DNA from 4 places in the Candidatus Dorea massiliensis AP6 genome. Region 4 is predicted to be linked to each of the others. Evidence: riboswitches for the same ligand, from Rfam matches in the RefSeq annotation. Region 4 holds a riboswitch; each other region holds the start of a gene.

Region 1 (3,129 bases), on a different contig from region 4:
AATGTGCTGAATATCAGAAAATAAAGAAAAATAACACTTATCACACTTAATGGAAGATTACTGAATACTTCCGTATCCGAAAGATACGCATAGATATAATAATCACGCTGCTTCAGCATAATTCCGTAGCATCCGGCTCCTTCATTCTTCAAATGATAAATGTGCTGACTGTCTGTATGCTTTTTCATTGCCTGAACAACTTCGTTGTCGGCTGTATTCTGCCCTAACAGGCTCTCATCATTGCTGGCAACAACGATTCCCTCGTCTGCAACAATAATCGTTCCATCTTTCTGGACACTATAACCATTTAAAAGCCCCTGTATCGTCAGTGTGTAATTTCTGGTAAATTCAGGAGATGTGTAATAATAGATTGCAACGATACCCGGCGCATCTTTTCTGGCACAGGCTGCAATGTCGATAAGTGCCCCGTCTGCTCTGCTAAATCGTTCCGAATAAGATCTTTCTTCATATCCGCTGAAATCCATGATAATATCTTTTTGCAGATACTCCGTAATCTCATCAGCCAGAGACTCATCCGTGCTGTATTCACAGTCCTTCTTTCCTTCTGCATCCAGTACAATGATACCATCCACCCAGAGAGTCTGCAGATTTTCCTTCAGAAACTCCCTGCTTAGCTGCCCGCCGTTTTCTGTTTCCATTTTAATATTTGTACTCATTTGTCTGGCACTTTCAATGGCACGGAGGAGACTTTTAGATTCCGAAGATTCATTATAATGGGTATAGGTGGAGCACTGCACTTTCACATAGTTTACAATCTCCACCATTCTTTTCTCTGCTTCCTCTTTTTCCGCGTGGAAGAAATAAAACAGAGAGACTACAGCCACACAGATTCCAATCAGACCACCGAGCAGCTGGATTCGTTTTTCCTTTTTCTTTCTCTTAATACCCAAGATCATCCACCTCCAGGTACTTCTGGGGATCATCCAGATATTTTTCAATGATTTTCAGGGACGTGCCATCCTGACGCATTTCTTCCAGCGTCTGGCTCATCTGCTCACAAATTCCTCTGTCATCATTTTTTGCGAAAGCGACACCTATTCCTGTGATCATCAGAGGCTCTTCCAGAATACGAAAACTTGCGTCATAATCCTTCATATATTGGACAATCGATTCCTCATGTGCGGCAGCTGCATCTACATATCCTTTCCCAAGAAAGGTATAGATCAGTTCTCGGTGTCCAAGACTGATCAGATTTCCCAGTTTGGGAATTCTCTCATCCGTCCGATTCAGGAAGATGCCTTCCGGTTTGGTTGTGGACTGGACAGCCAGGTTCTTTCCCTCCAGATCACTCAGTTTATAGATATCACTGTTCTCATTTACCGCAACCACCTGACGGCTTGCTATGTACGGTCCCGCCCAGCGATAATCGTCAAGGCGTCCTTCCATGGAAAAACAACCCATGATACAGTCAATCTCTCCGCTCTCCACCAGTTCCTTTTTCTTCTCCCAGTTAATCTGGACAACCTCCACCTGATAGCCCATTCTTTTGAATGCTTCCGTAGCCAGTTCTACATCTATGCCCGTCGGCACACCATCCTCATTCAGATAATTATAGGGTGGATAACTGTCGCTGCCGAGCGTAATGACCGGCTTTTCGGTTTCTTTTTTACTGCTGTCTGTATTTTTACACCCTGTCAGGGTGACTGCTAAAATTCCCGCAAGCAAAATGCCTGCAATTATTCTTTTTCCTTTCATTTTTCTTCTATTCCTGCTATTCTGCTATTTTCCTTTTTTACAATATCAAAATATCCAACAATTCCTATGTATCTGATGAAGCTTTATTTTACCATAAAAAAAGCACTGCCAAACAGACAGTGCACCTCATTTCATGCAACTGGCTGCCATTTTACAGGCCCTGTAGCTTTGCGTCCCAGACTTTCATCTGGTTTGCCGAATATCCTATTAAAGCTTTTAAACTCAAGCGAAAATATTGATATCATTATACTCCCATATTCCACTGTACGCAAGCAAAACCACGCCGTTTTAATGCTTTTAATGCTTTTGAAACGGCGAATCATTGAGATTGATCAAGATTCAATCCTTTTTTCTGATACTTCGACCGAATCAGCCACTTCTGATCAATCTTCCGCACCCCATCTTCAAACCGGATATGCAGATTCACCGAGCCCGTTTTCTGCTCTACTTTTTCCACCCTGCCATGCCCGAATTTGGGATGAGACACCTGCTCACCGATTTGATACTGAATTACGCTGTCTTTCGCTTTCTTATGCTCCTGCTCCCGCCGATACCGATCCCGCAGAGGGACCGTCTTATCGTGAATCGGATTTTTCAGGACCTTGTCGTAATTATGCTTCATCAATGCCTCGCCTGCCTTGTAATAGGGCGTCGGTGCTGCGCCCACCAGGGAACAACAGTATTTCCAGGCGCTGCCGTGGGTGCCTGACTGCCACTGATACTGCTTCGGAATCGGCATATTGTACTGCATGTAATGGGCGTATTCATGGCGGTAGAGATCTGTCCGCTCCTCTTTGCTCAGCGGATGCTTCACCGCATAGCCGATAAAAAGCAGAGAAAAATGAAAATGCTCCTTCTCATTGTGACTGCCCCGGGTGTAGGAGCCCAGACAGTCCGTGTCCATGCCGAAGGTAATCGGCACCATAGCCCCCTGTAGGTGAAATTTCCGGTCAAGCTGCTCGTAGAGATTCTGGATCTGCGTCCGCAGAATCGGAATTTCTTTCTCCAGATTGGCCTTTAAAAACAAATTATCTTCAAAATTTTCCATACCTGTTCCTCAAATACTCATTTTCTGTGGTTCCATTCACGCGACTCGCGAAATCATTTCCCTTAGGCTGTCCTTATAACTGCCCCTCACGCAGGATCCCAAAATCACGATGACCGTCGGCGCCACGCCTTCCGCCGCCATGTGACACTGAATAACGAAAAACAGGTTCAGAATCACATTGATTACACCCGCAAAAGCAAGATACATCAGCGGATGCTTTGTATCGCCCGAAGCGCTCATGACGCCGTTGCCAAAATTGTAGATACCCATGGCCGGCATGCCGACGGCATAGATTTTCAGATATAAAACCGCACCATCGATAAGCTCCGGCTTGGTGTTCATCAGCGACAGCATCCCCTTCGCAA
Region 2 (3,129 bases), on a different contig from region 4:
AAGAAGAACATAGATATTATCGGACTTGCAGGAGCCTGTTCTTATGCTTTGGACTGTATAGAAGCAGAGTTGGTAAATATCAAAAACAAACATGGAAAAAGAGTGGCTTATATAAGTATACGCATGGCTGAATATTGGAAAATTCAAGGTGATGAATTACAAGATCTAGCCATGTGTGCTTTACTGCATGATAATGCTTTGACACAATATATTTCGGAAGAACTGAAAAAGGATTTCGTCATTAATTGTAACACTTGACAATATGCATACGTAGAGGAAACGCATCAAGTGCTTGCTAAGCGAAACTTTGTGCTGGCAGTAAGAGGAGGTATCTTTAGTGATAAACCAACTGCTTACCGTAAGCTCAACCGTCAGAGAAGCGTATTTCCAAGTGATACAGCTCGGAAAATCTTTTTAAGCAGGCCCTTACCATTGAGGAGCTTCCAGTTCAAATCACCGATGAGAAGATTATCTTTCCATGGTTTTCTTCCCCATTAACAGCAGAAGAGGTCACTGCTTATACGCAACTGATCGCTGCCTTGGGAGAAATGGCAAAAACAGCCAAGCGGGTTACCTTGAAGGAAAAAGAAGTGGAGAAATCTGCGGATGATGGCAGGCTTATTTTTGTTTGAGGTTTCAAACTTTTATGTGACAAACGTAACTGTCTGTGATATTATAAAAACGATATAAGCGAAAATGAGGTATAGTTACTTGCAGATAGAGAAGTATATTGCGGATAAAATAACATCTTTGTGTGAAAAGCGTGATATCAGTAAATATAGATTATCGTAGCTGTCGGGAATTTCCCAGTCGTCACTGGGAAGAATCATGGCGCAGGAAAACCTGCCGTCGCTGATCACACTTGAAAAAATATGTACAGCATTAGGCGTGACATTATCACAGTTTTTTCAAGAAGGTAATTCAGAGAATCTGACAGAAGAGCAGAAAGAAGTTTTAAGGATATGGAACGATCTGAGTACAAATGAGCAGGAAACAGTGATGTCAATGCTGCGTGGACTTCAGAAGTAGAAGAACAGTTCGAGTATATGTAGCGGCTGTTCTTTTTTTGCATAAGTATTAAAGCTATAATAAGGAAATCGGCAAACCAGATGAAAGTCTGGGACGCAAAGCTACAGGGCCTGTAAAATGGCAGCCAGTTGCATGAAATGAGGTGCACTGTCTGTTTGGCAGTGCTTTTTTATGGTAGAGCACTTGAATAAGTAATACAGAAGCTGTTTGGAAAAATATTGTGAAAAATAGCGGGGAGGTTATTGACAATTAATGAATGTAAAATTAAAATCGGGAAGCAAGCAACTGTAGCCTAGAGGAGGGGAGAAAGATGAAGAAGTGCAAATTAGTACAGAATATAATGAATTTCAAATTTTGTTACATTATATTTTGCACAATGATATGTTTTATTGTTTTATCCGTTCCTACATTTGCCAAAGAAAACTCTGACAATGTTATCCGGGTAGGATCTTTTGAAGAAACTTATAATACCGTCAATGAAAAGGGGGAAAGAAGCGGCTATGGTTATGAGTATCTTCAAGATATTGCAGGTTATGCAGGATGGACATATAAATACATAACAAGTGATTGGAAAAACTGCTTTACACAGTTGGAAAATGGAGAGATTGATATTCTTGGTGACATTTCCTATACAGACGAACGTGCTGAAAATATGCTTTTTTCCGATATGCCTATGGGGGAAGAGAAATACTACATCTATACGGATGCATCCAATATGGATCTTACAGCAGGAAATTTGGATTCTTTTGAGGGAAAAAATATTGGTGTGTCTAAAGATAATATAGTGGAGGACGTGCTTAATGAATGGGAATCAAAATATGGTCTGCATACGAAGCATATCAATGTTTCTACAACCACAGAAATTATGGACAAACTGTCGAAACATGAAATTGACTGCTTCGTTTCGGTAGAAGAATCCCGTTGGGAAGAATCTGATATTTCGCCTGTTGCAAGTATTGGAGAGACAGAAATCTATTTTGCCATAAATCCCAAACGTCCGGATATCAAAGAAGCACTGGATAGTGCTATGCGCAGAATCAAGGATGACAACCCATTTTACACAGATGATCTCTACAGGCGTTATCTTTCTGCACAGAGCAGCTCGTTTCTTTCAAAAGAAGAAAGTGAGTGGATCGGGCAGCATGGTGCAATCCGGATAGGGTATCTGAATCAGGATGGAGGTATCAGCAGTGTAGATCCATCAACAGGTAAACTGACAGGTGTTATTACAGATTATGTGGATCTTGCAGAAAATTGTCTGCAAGGTCAGACTCTGGAATTTGAATTAAATGGATATGAGACAAGAAGTGAACTGCTTCAGGCATTGCAGGATGGAAAAATAGACCTGATTTTTCATGCAAACCAGAATCCATACTTTGCAGAAACAAATGGATTTGCTTTGTCGGACACGCTATTGACTCTCAATATGGCAGCAATTACGGCAAAGGATTCTTTTGATGAAAATAAAGAGAATACAGTTGCCGTTGAAAAAGATAATTTTACATTGAAAGCATATCTTTCATACAATTATCCGCAATGGGAGGTTGTGGAATATGAGACATCAGATGCAGCAGTAAAAGCAATGCAGAAAGGGGAGACGGATTGTATTGTAAGCAATTCAGGTACTGTTTCAGACTATTTGAAAAATAATAAGCTTCATAGTGTTTTCCTGACAAAAGAAGCTGATGTTCCATTTGCTATTCAGCAGGGAGAACCGGTTCTTTTGTCCATTCTGAATAAAACACTGACATCTATGCCTACAACTCAATTTTCAGGTGCAGTAGTTTCGTATAATGCTTCTTCACGAAAAGTTACATTGAAGGATTTTATTCAGGACAATTTACTGACAGTTTCACTTGTCGCTGGAATTTCTTTTTTCGTTGTTCTGTGTATAATTCTTGATTCTTTGAAAAAATCAAAACGTGCGGAAGAAAAATTCAAGAAGTCTGCTGAGCAGGCATTGAAGCTGAATCAGGAGCTTGAAGAAAAACAGCAGGAATTACAAAATGCACTTGTAGAAGCACAGAGTGCCAATAAGGCTAAGACTTCCTTTTTAAATAACATGTCTCATGATATCAGAACACCGATCAATGGTATTAT
Region 3 (3,129 bases), 120 kb from region 4:
GGGTCATCCACAGGAAATTCCGAAACTGCAGCACGCCCTCCGGCTTCGTCCCTCTCCGACGCCCGCGCACCGTGGCAATCAGGCAAATCAGTCCGTATCCGGCGTACATCAGCACCGCGAAGGGATTCGCCAGCACGATCACCGCCATCAGAATGCCGCACAGGATATATTCCGGCACCGAATGCTCCATATCCGCCGAGAGCACCGCCAGCAGTACCGGCAGGATGCCGAATTCGATGGAATTATAGGACATGGCGCAGATGCTGAAGGGCGCGAAAATCGCGAACAAAAACGTTGGTCCGAAGGAAGCATATCCACGCCGCTGAAACCGCAGATAGAAGAACAGCGTCAGCACGCCGGAGTACACCAGATAGACAAACCGGCTCGCCATCACAATTCCTTCCGTAGACCCCATGACCGTCCGGATCAGGCTGTAAATGGGATGTAACAGAAAGGAACAGAGCTGCTGGGTCGGATTCCACTCATCGATCAGAATTTTCTCTCCCCGGAAAATACGCTCCGAACAGCCGATAAAATACATCTCATCCGCCGTATTGAAGCCGTAGAAGCTCCTCCATATGAAAATCACCTGTAATAAAAGAAACAGGCCGATAAAAATCAGGTGCTGCCGCCTGCGGTCTGTCTGCATGGTCTCTACGTTCACTTTCTATTCTCCCATTTATTTCCAATTATGCTCGCAACGCAGAGGCTGCTGTTACACAGCCCCTGCGTTTTTTTCAGCCTCTTAAACTCTGTCCGTGCAGCCGCACATCTTCATACGCGTCTCCACGATGGCTTTCACGTGCTCCATGGCTACCTTGCCATACTTCTTCGGATCGAAGGCGTCCGGGTTTGCCGCCAGGAATTCCTTCACGCCGTCGGTATAGGCGATACGAAGCTCTGTGGCGAAGTTGACCTTGCAGATACCGCGCTTGATGCTCTCTACCACTGCTTCCTCGGACAGGCCGCTTGCTCCGTGCAGTACCAGCGGGATATCTACGACTTTCCGGATCTCAGCCAGGCGGTCCAAATCCAGCTTCGGTACTCCCTTGTATACACCGTGAGCGGTTCCGATGGCTACGGCCAGGGATGTTACGCCGGTGCGCTCCACGAATTCTTTTGCCTCCAGCGGATCTGTATAACCATTGCCCTCGCCGCCGTCCAGATCGTCCTCTTTGCCGCCGACCTTGCCAAGCTCCGCCTCTACCGGGATTCCGGAAGGTCTGCAGGCGTCTGCTACGGCCTTGGTTACCGCTATATTTTCCTCAAACACATTGTGGGAGCCGTCAATCATGATGGAAGTGTAGCCGGTCCGCAGCGCCCGCATAGCCAGGTCAAAGCTATCGCCGTGATCCAGGTGCAGACACACCGGAACGCTGGCGCGCTCAGCAGCCGCCTTTACATTTGCCAGATACATATCCAGTCCCGCGTACTTAATGGTGGACGGTGTAGTCTGCAGCATCAGCGGCGCCCGAAGCTCCTCTGCCGCCGCGATAACGGCCATTACCATTTCCATATTCTCCACATTGAAAGCGCCTACGGCGTAGCCGCCCTTCTGTGCGTCCAAAAGCATCTTTTCTGATGTAACAAATGACATGATCGTTCCTCCTCGTCTGATTCAGTGTTATCTTTCTCACCTTATCTATCATACCCCGTATCTCGAAAAAGCGCAACCTCCAACGGGGTTTTCCTGTCCGGAAAAAAATCTCAAAAAAAGCAGAAGCCCGCATTCTATTACATCAAAGTTCCGATTACGATTGCGACAGAAGATACCATCGACTGTTTTGAATAAATCATTGTCCTATCACCTTGCTCACACGAAAATACGCCGAAGGCTTTCGCCCCCGGCGTATTTTCCGTGATCTCTCACATTCCCCTCATATAAGTAACCCTTCTATGCCGCTCACACAGCTTCGAAAAGCTCTTATCATATAATAGTTTTTATGTAATAGGGATTCCATCGGAATTTCCTATTACATAAAAAATACTGCAACAGGCGTCAAAACAGGCGCACAAATCACAGCATCCAAACAATATCAGAATTCTTTTCGGACTTCCAATAGCAACCGGCTGTCATAGTTTTACCCTTAGACCCTTTTGGCTTTGCGTCCCTGCTTTTCAGCAGGTTTGCCCAGTATTCTCTTTTTGCAATATTGTTCATTTTAGCAGAGTCCCTTCCATATTGCAAGTCAGATTTTTGTCAAATTTTTTCTCCCCGTCATCTGTTAATTGGTCATCTTCCCAGATATACGTTTTTTATTGTTCGAAGCAAGGTTCGTTCACCGATAGAGCTTCCTTTCCGGGCTTTTTGCTCTATAGGAATCATAGTTTTCGCACTTTAACGTAACACAGTGTTTCCTGTAGAGCAAAAGGAGCACGGAACCTCGCAGTTCCATGCTCCCGTATGTAACTTCTCTTTTCGAATTAACGGATAGTCTTGTACAGCGGGCCGTATGCCTTGCATGCACGGAAGTCCTGTCCCTCTTTGTTCATACCGAATGCGTTCCATGCTGCCGGACGGAAGATCTCCTCTTCCGGAACATTGTGCATACATACCGGGATTCTTAAGATGGAGCAGAGGGTAATCAGGTCTGCGCCGATGTGACCGTAGCTGATAGCGCCATGGTTTGCGCCCCAGTTGTTCATCATATCGTAAGCGGTCTTGAATGCGCCCTCGCCTGTGCAGCGCGGTGCGAACCATGTGCAGGGCCATGTGTAGTCTGTTCTCTTCCACAAAGTATCGGATACGTCATCCGGCAGGTTGATGGTCCAGCCCTCTGCAATCTGCAGAACCGGTCCAAGTCCCTTTACCAGGTTCAGACGAATCATGGTAGCCGGCATCTCAGCTCTGGTCAGGAAACGGGAGGAGAATCCGCCGCCACGGAAGTAGCCGTTGTCAGCTGCGTTCCAGGTGGTTGCTTCCATAATCTTCTTCTGATCCTCTTCGGTTACATCCCACCACTGCTTCATGGTGCCGTTGCCATTCTCATCCTTTACTTCGCCGCAGGCATCCAGACAGCATGCGCCAGAGTTAATCAGATGGATAAAGCCGTCAGACTCTTTTGCCTTGCCTTCCAGATCATAACCGGTAACTCTCTTTACTGCGTCGCCGCTCCAGTAGGTACGAAC
Region 4 (3,129 bases):
AAAAACTTGGCAGATACCTTGAAAAAATTCAAATATGCGGAAAAGAACTGCTGTCGATGCTTGGTAATGTTCTGAATCTTGCAAGGATTGAAAATAATCAGGTCGAAATGGAATACACTGTTTCGAATGTTCATGAGTGCTTTGAAAATTGTATCATTATGTTCCAACAACAGGCAGAAAGAAAAAATCAAACGCTCTCCCTGACAGAACAAATCATGTATCCGTATGTATATATGGATGCACCGCACCTGTCAGAAGTCTGTCTTAATATTATAAGCAATGCAATAAAGTATACACATACAGGAGGTAGGATATCCTGTAATGTTGTACAGAAATCCTGTGAAAAAGAAGACTGGTGCAATCTGATCATTACCATTACCGATAATGGAATTGGTATGTCTGAAGAATTCCAAAAGCGTATTTTTGAAACTTTTGAAAGAGAACGTAACACTACGTTAAGTCATATTGATGGCAGTGGCATCGGAATGGGCATTACAAAAAAGCTTGTAGATCTCATGGATGGCACAATAGAAGTGAAAAGTAAGCAGGGTGAGGGTTCCCAATTTACAGTAACGATTCCTTGCAGGAAAGCGTCAAAAGAAGATTCTCTGGTGAAAAAAAATAGTAATCTGAGTAATAAGAATTGCTTGAACGGTGTTCGAATCTTATTAGTCGAAGATAATGAGATCAACACTGAAATCGCAAAGGAACTATTGACGGAAGAAGGCTGTATTGTTGAGACTGCAAATGATGGTGTTGCATGCATTGATATGATTGAAAAAGCGGATGCTGGTTATTACAAGATGATCCTTATGGATATTCAGATGCCTGTTATGAATGGATATGACGCTGCATTAACTATCCGAAAGATGAAGGATACGAAAAAAGCCAGAATCCCAATTATTGCGATGACTGCCAATGCTTTCGCAGAAGATACACAAAAGGTTCTATCTGTTGGAATGAATGCTCATGTTGCAAAGCCTGTTGATATGAACATTCTTGTGCCAACAATGATGAAATATTTATAAAAGACAGTTTCAAAAAAATGTACAATATAATACCAATAAAGATTCATCGGCAAATCAGTCGAAAGACTGAGACGCAAAGCTATAGGGTCTGTAAAATGACAGCCAGCTGCAACCTTTAAGATGCATTGTCTGGAAAGGCAGTGCATTTTTCCCTTTAGATTTGTGGTGTGTAATAACCTGGTGATTTGGGGAGAAAAGAATAATGGATAAAAGTCGAAAAAAATCAGCCGTACTATTTGCAGGTATATTTGTAGTTTTAGGAATGTGGATGATGTTATCAGTACATTGCCGGGCTGCAGAAAAAAATAATGATGGAAAACAGCCACAGATCATCCGTATCGGATCCTTTGAGGATACCTTTAATTATGTCGATAAAAACGGTGTAAGACGAGGATATGGCTACGAACTCATTCGCAGGAACCGGACTGGGCATGTCAATCGTCAGGAAATATGTTGATCTGCTTGGCGGAACCATAGATGTAGAGAGTGAACCGGGAAAGGGCAGCACCTTTACAGTTATACTTAAACACAGGATAGCGGATGAAAGCTATTATGTAAAAAAACGTGCTGAAAGCTCTGAATCAAGCAGTGAAATCCTTGAAGGCAGGAATATTCTTCTGGCAGAGGATAATGATCTGAATGCAGAGATTGCAGAAGTAATAAGGCAACAAGAAAATTGCTAATTTCATGGTTCAGAAATGCCGTTCTGGCGGGCAGAATGATCCATTGACCACAAAACAGAAGAAAGAAAAAATAAGAGAAATATAAGAAATTCGAAAGAGAATGTACAAGAAGAATGGAAATCCCTTTGTTATACTGAACCTATACAACGAAAGAAGAGGGGACTACCATGACCAGACAGAAGAATAAAGCAGAGTACAGGGATGAGCGCGCAGCAGATCCGGAAGATGAATGGGATGTACGGAGAAGCAGAACGGATGTCCGCCGCCGGAGTGGAAATACAGGAAACCACCGCCGCGGACGCCGCCGGAATCGGCAGAAGGCCCGCATCCGCTTTCTGGCGTCCATGCTCGGGACGCTTCTGGGGGCGATCCTGCTGGTGCTGGTGGCCTATACAGCGTTAAATCTTTTTTGCGGGTTTGGAAAAGTGAATACGCAGAAATTGCGGGAGCAGGGTTACCCGGAAAGCCTGATTGCGCTGGTGGAGCGCAACCCAGAGACGAAGGATTTCGTGCTGGATTATCCGAAATACAAGGGGCTGGAAGAAATTAACATTTCGAAAGACGTGATGAAGGGAGAGATTCCCCATTTTCTGCAGTGGGATGAGCGCTGGGGATACGAAACCTATGGCAGCGATTTTCTGGCAGTGACAGGCTGCGGACCCACCTGTCTGTCTATGGTGACCTGCGGTCTGACTGGCGATACGCAGTGGAATCCATATGAGGTGGCAAAAATGGCCGAGGATAACGGTTATTATGTGGATGGGTCCGGTTCTTCCTGGGATCTGATGAGCAGCGGTGCGGAAAAGCTGGGGCTTACCGTCTCCAGCGTGATTTTTGATGCGGAGCATATCCGTGCCACCTTGGAGGCGGGTCAGCCGATTATCTGCGTGATGGGCCCGGGCGACTTCACGGATGCGGGACATTTTCTGGTGCTGACAGGCGTGGATAAGAACGGCGACATCATTTTGCAGGATCCGAACAGCGTGGAACGGACAAAACAACACTGGGATGTGCAGAAGCTGATGAATCAGATGAAAAATCTGTGGGCTTACAGTTGCTGAAAAATTGTTAAAAAATACAAAAAACGGAAAGAAAAGATAGCCAGAAGATAGGAAATACGTTACAATAAGAAAAATAGGAAAATTTCACAGCAATCCATAATGAAAATGAAGAAAATCTGAAAAGCTCGGGTGCATGGATAAAAGGAGGGGCTGCATGAAAAGAAAAATGAATACTCTGATATGGAGCCTGTGCGCAGTGGTAGCCCTTGGCGGCTGCGCAGTTTCAAAAAAGTCGGATACAGGCAATGCAGACATGGTTATGAAGGACGATGCAGGAGAGACAGTAGATCCGGCGGATACAGCGGAGACATTTTCAGAGGCGGCAGGTTCAACCAACACAGCAGATACCTCAGACGC

The links. Region 4 has a riboswitch for cyclic di-GMP ahead of ACESZP_RS08570 (hypothetical protein). Riboswitches for the same ligand answer to the same signal wherever they lie in the genome.
Region 1: linked by a shared signal. The riboswitch ahead of ACESZP_RS04445 (substrate-binding periplasmic protein) and the one ahead of ACESZP_RS08570 (hypothetical protein) in region 4 are both predicted to bind cyclic di-GMP.
Region 2: linked by a shared signal. The riboswitch ahead of ACESZP_RS12305 (response regulator) and the one ahead of ACESZP_RS08570 (hypothetical protein) in region 4 are both predicted to bind cyclic di-GMP.
Region 3: linked by a shared signal. The riboswitch ahead of gatY (tagatose-bisphosphate aldolase subunit GatY) and the one ahead of ACESZP_RS08570 (hypothetical protein) in region 4 are both predicted to bind cyclic di-GMP.

Annotation. Positions count from the first base shown of each region.
Region 1 is NZ_CAXTKW010000003.1:119,205-122,333, reverse strand. It holds gene ACESZP_RS04450 (hybrid sensor histidine kinase/response regulator) at 1-917, opposite strand, end outside; gene ACESZP_RS04445 (substrate-binding periplasmic protein) at 901-1,716, opposite strand; cyclic di-GMP riboswitch class I at 1,848-1,923, opposite strand; gene ACESZP_RS04440 (hypothetical protein) at 2,036-2,764, opposite strand; gene ACESZP_RS04435 (MATE family efflux transporter) at 2,801-3,129, opposite strand, start outside.
Region 2 is NZ_CAXTKW010000011.1:89,164-92,292, reverse strand. It holds partial or broken gene ACESZP_RS12315 (phosphohydrolase) at 10-246, shown strand; gene ACESZP_RS12310 (helix-turn-helix domain-containing protein) at 793-1,029, shown strand; cyclic di-GMP riboswitch class I at 1,090-1,165, shown strand; gene ACESZP_RS12305 (response regulator) at 1,340-3,129, shown strand, end outside.
Region 3 is NZ_CAXTKW010000007.1:157,523-160,651, forward strand. It holds gene ACESZP_RS09200 (hypothetical protein) at 1-664, opposite strand, end outside; gene gatY (tagatose-bisphosphate aldolase subunit GatY) at 746-1,597, opposite strand; cyclic di-GMP riboswitch class I at 2,059-2,142, opposite strand; gene ACESZP_RS09210 (L-fucose isomerase) at 2,425-3,129, opposite strand, start outside.
Region 4 is NZ_CAXTKW010000007.1:33,217-36,345, reverse strand. It holds gene ACESZP_RS08575 (ATP-binding protein) at 1-1,028, shown strand, start outside; cyclic di-GMP riboswitch class I at 1,067-1,142, shown strand; gene ACESZP_RS08570 (hypothetical protein) at 1,231-1,485, shown strand; gene ACESZP_RS08565 (ATP-binding protein) at 1,460-1,711, shown strand; gene ACESZP_RS08560 (C39 family peptidase) at 1,879-2,772, shown strand; gene ACESZP_RS08555 (hypothetical protein) at 2,927-3,129, shown strand, end outside.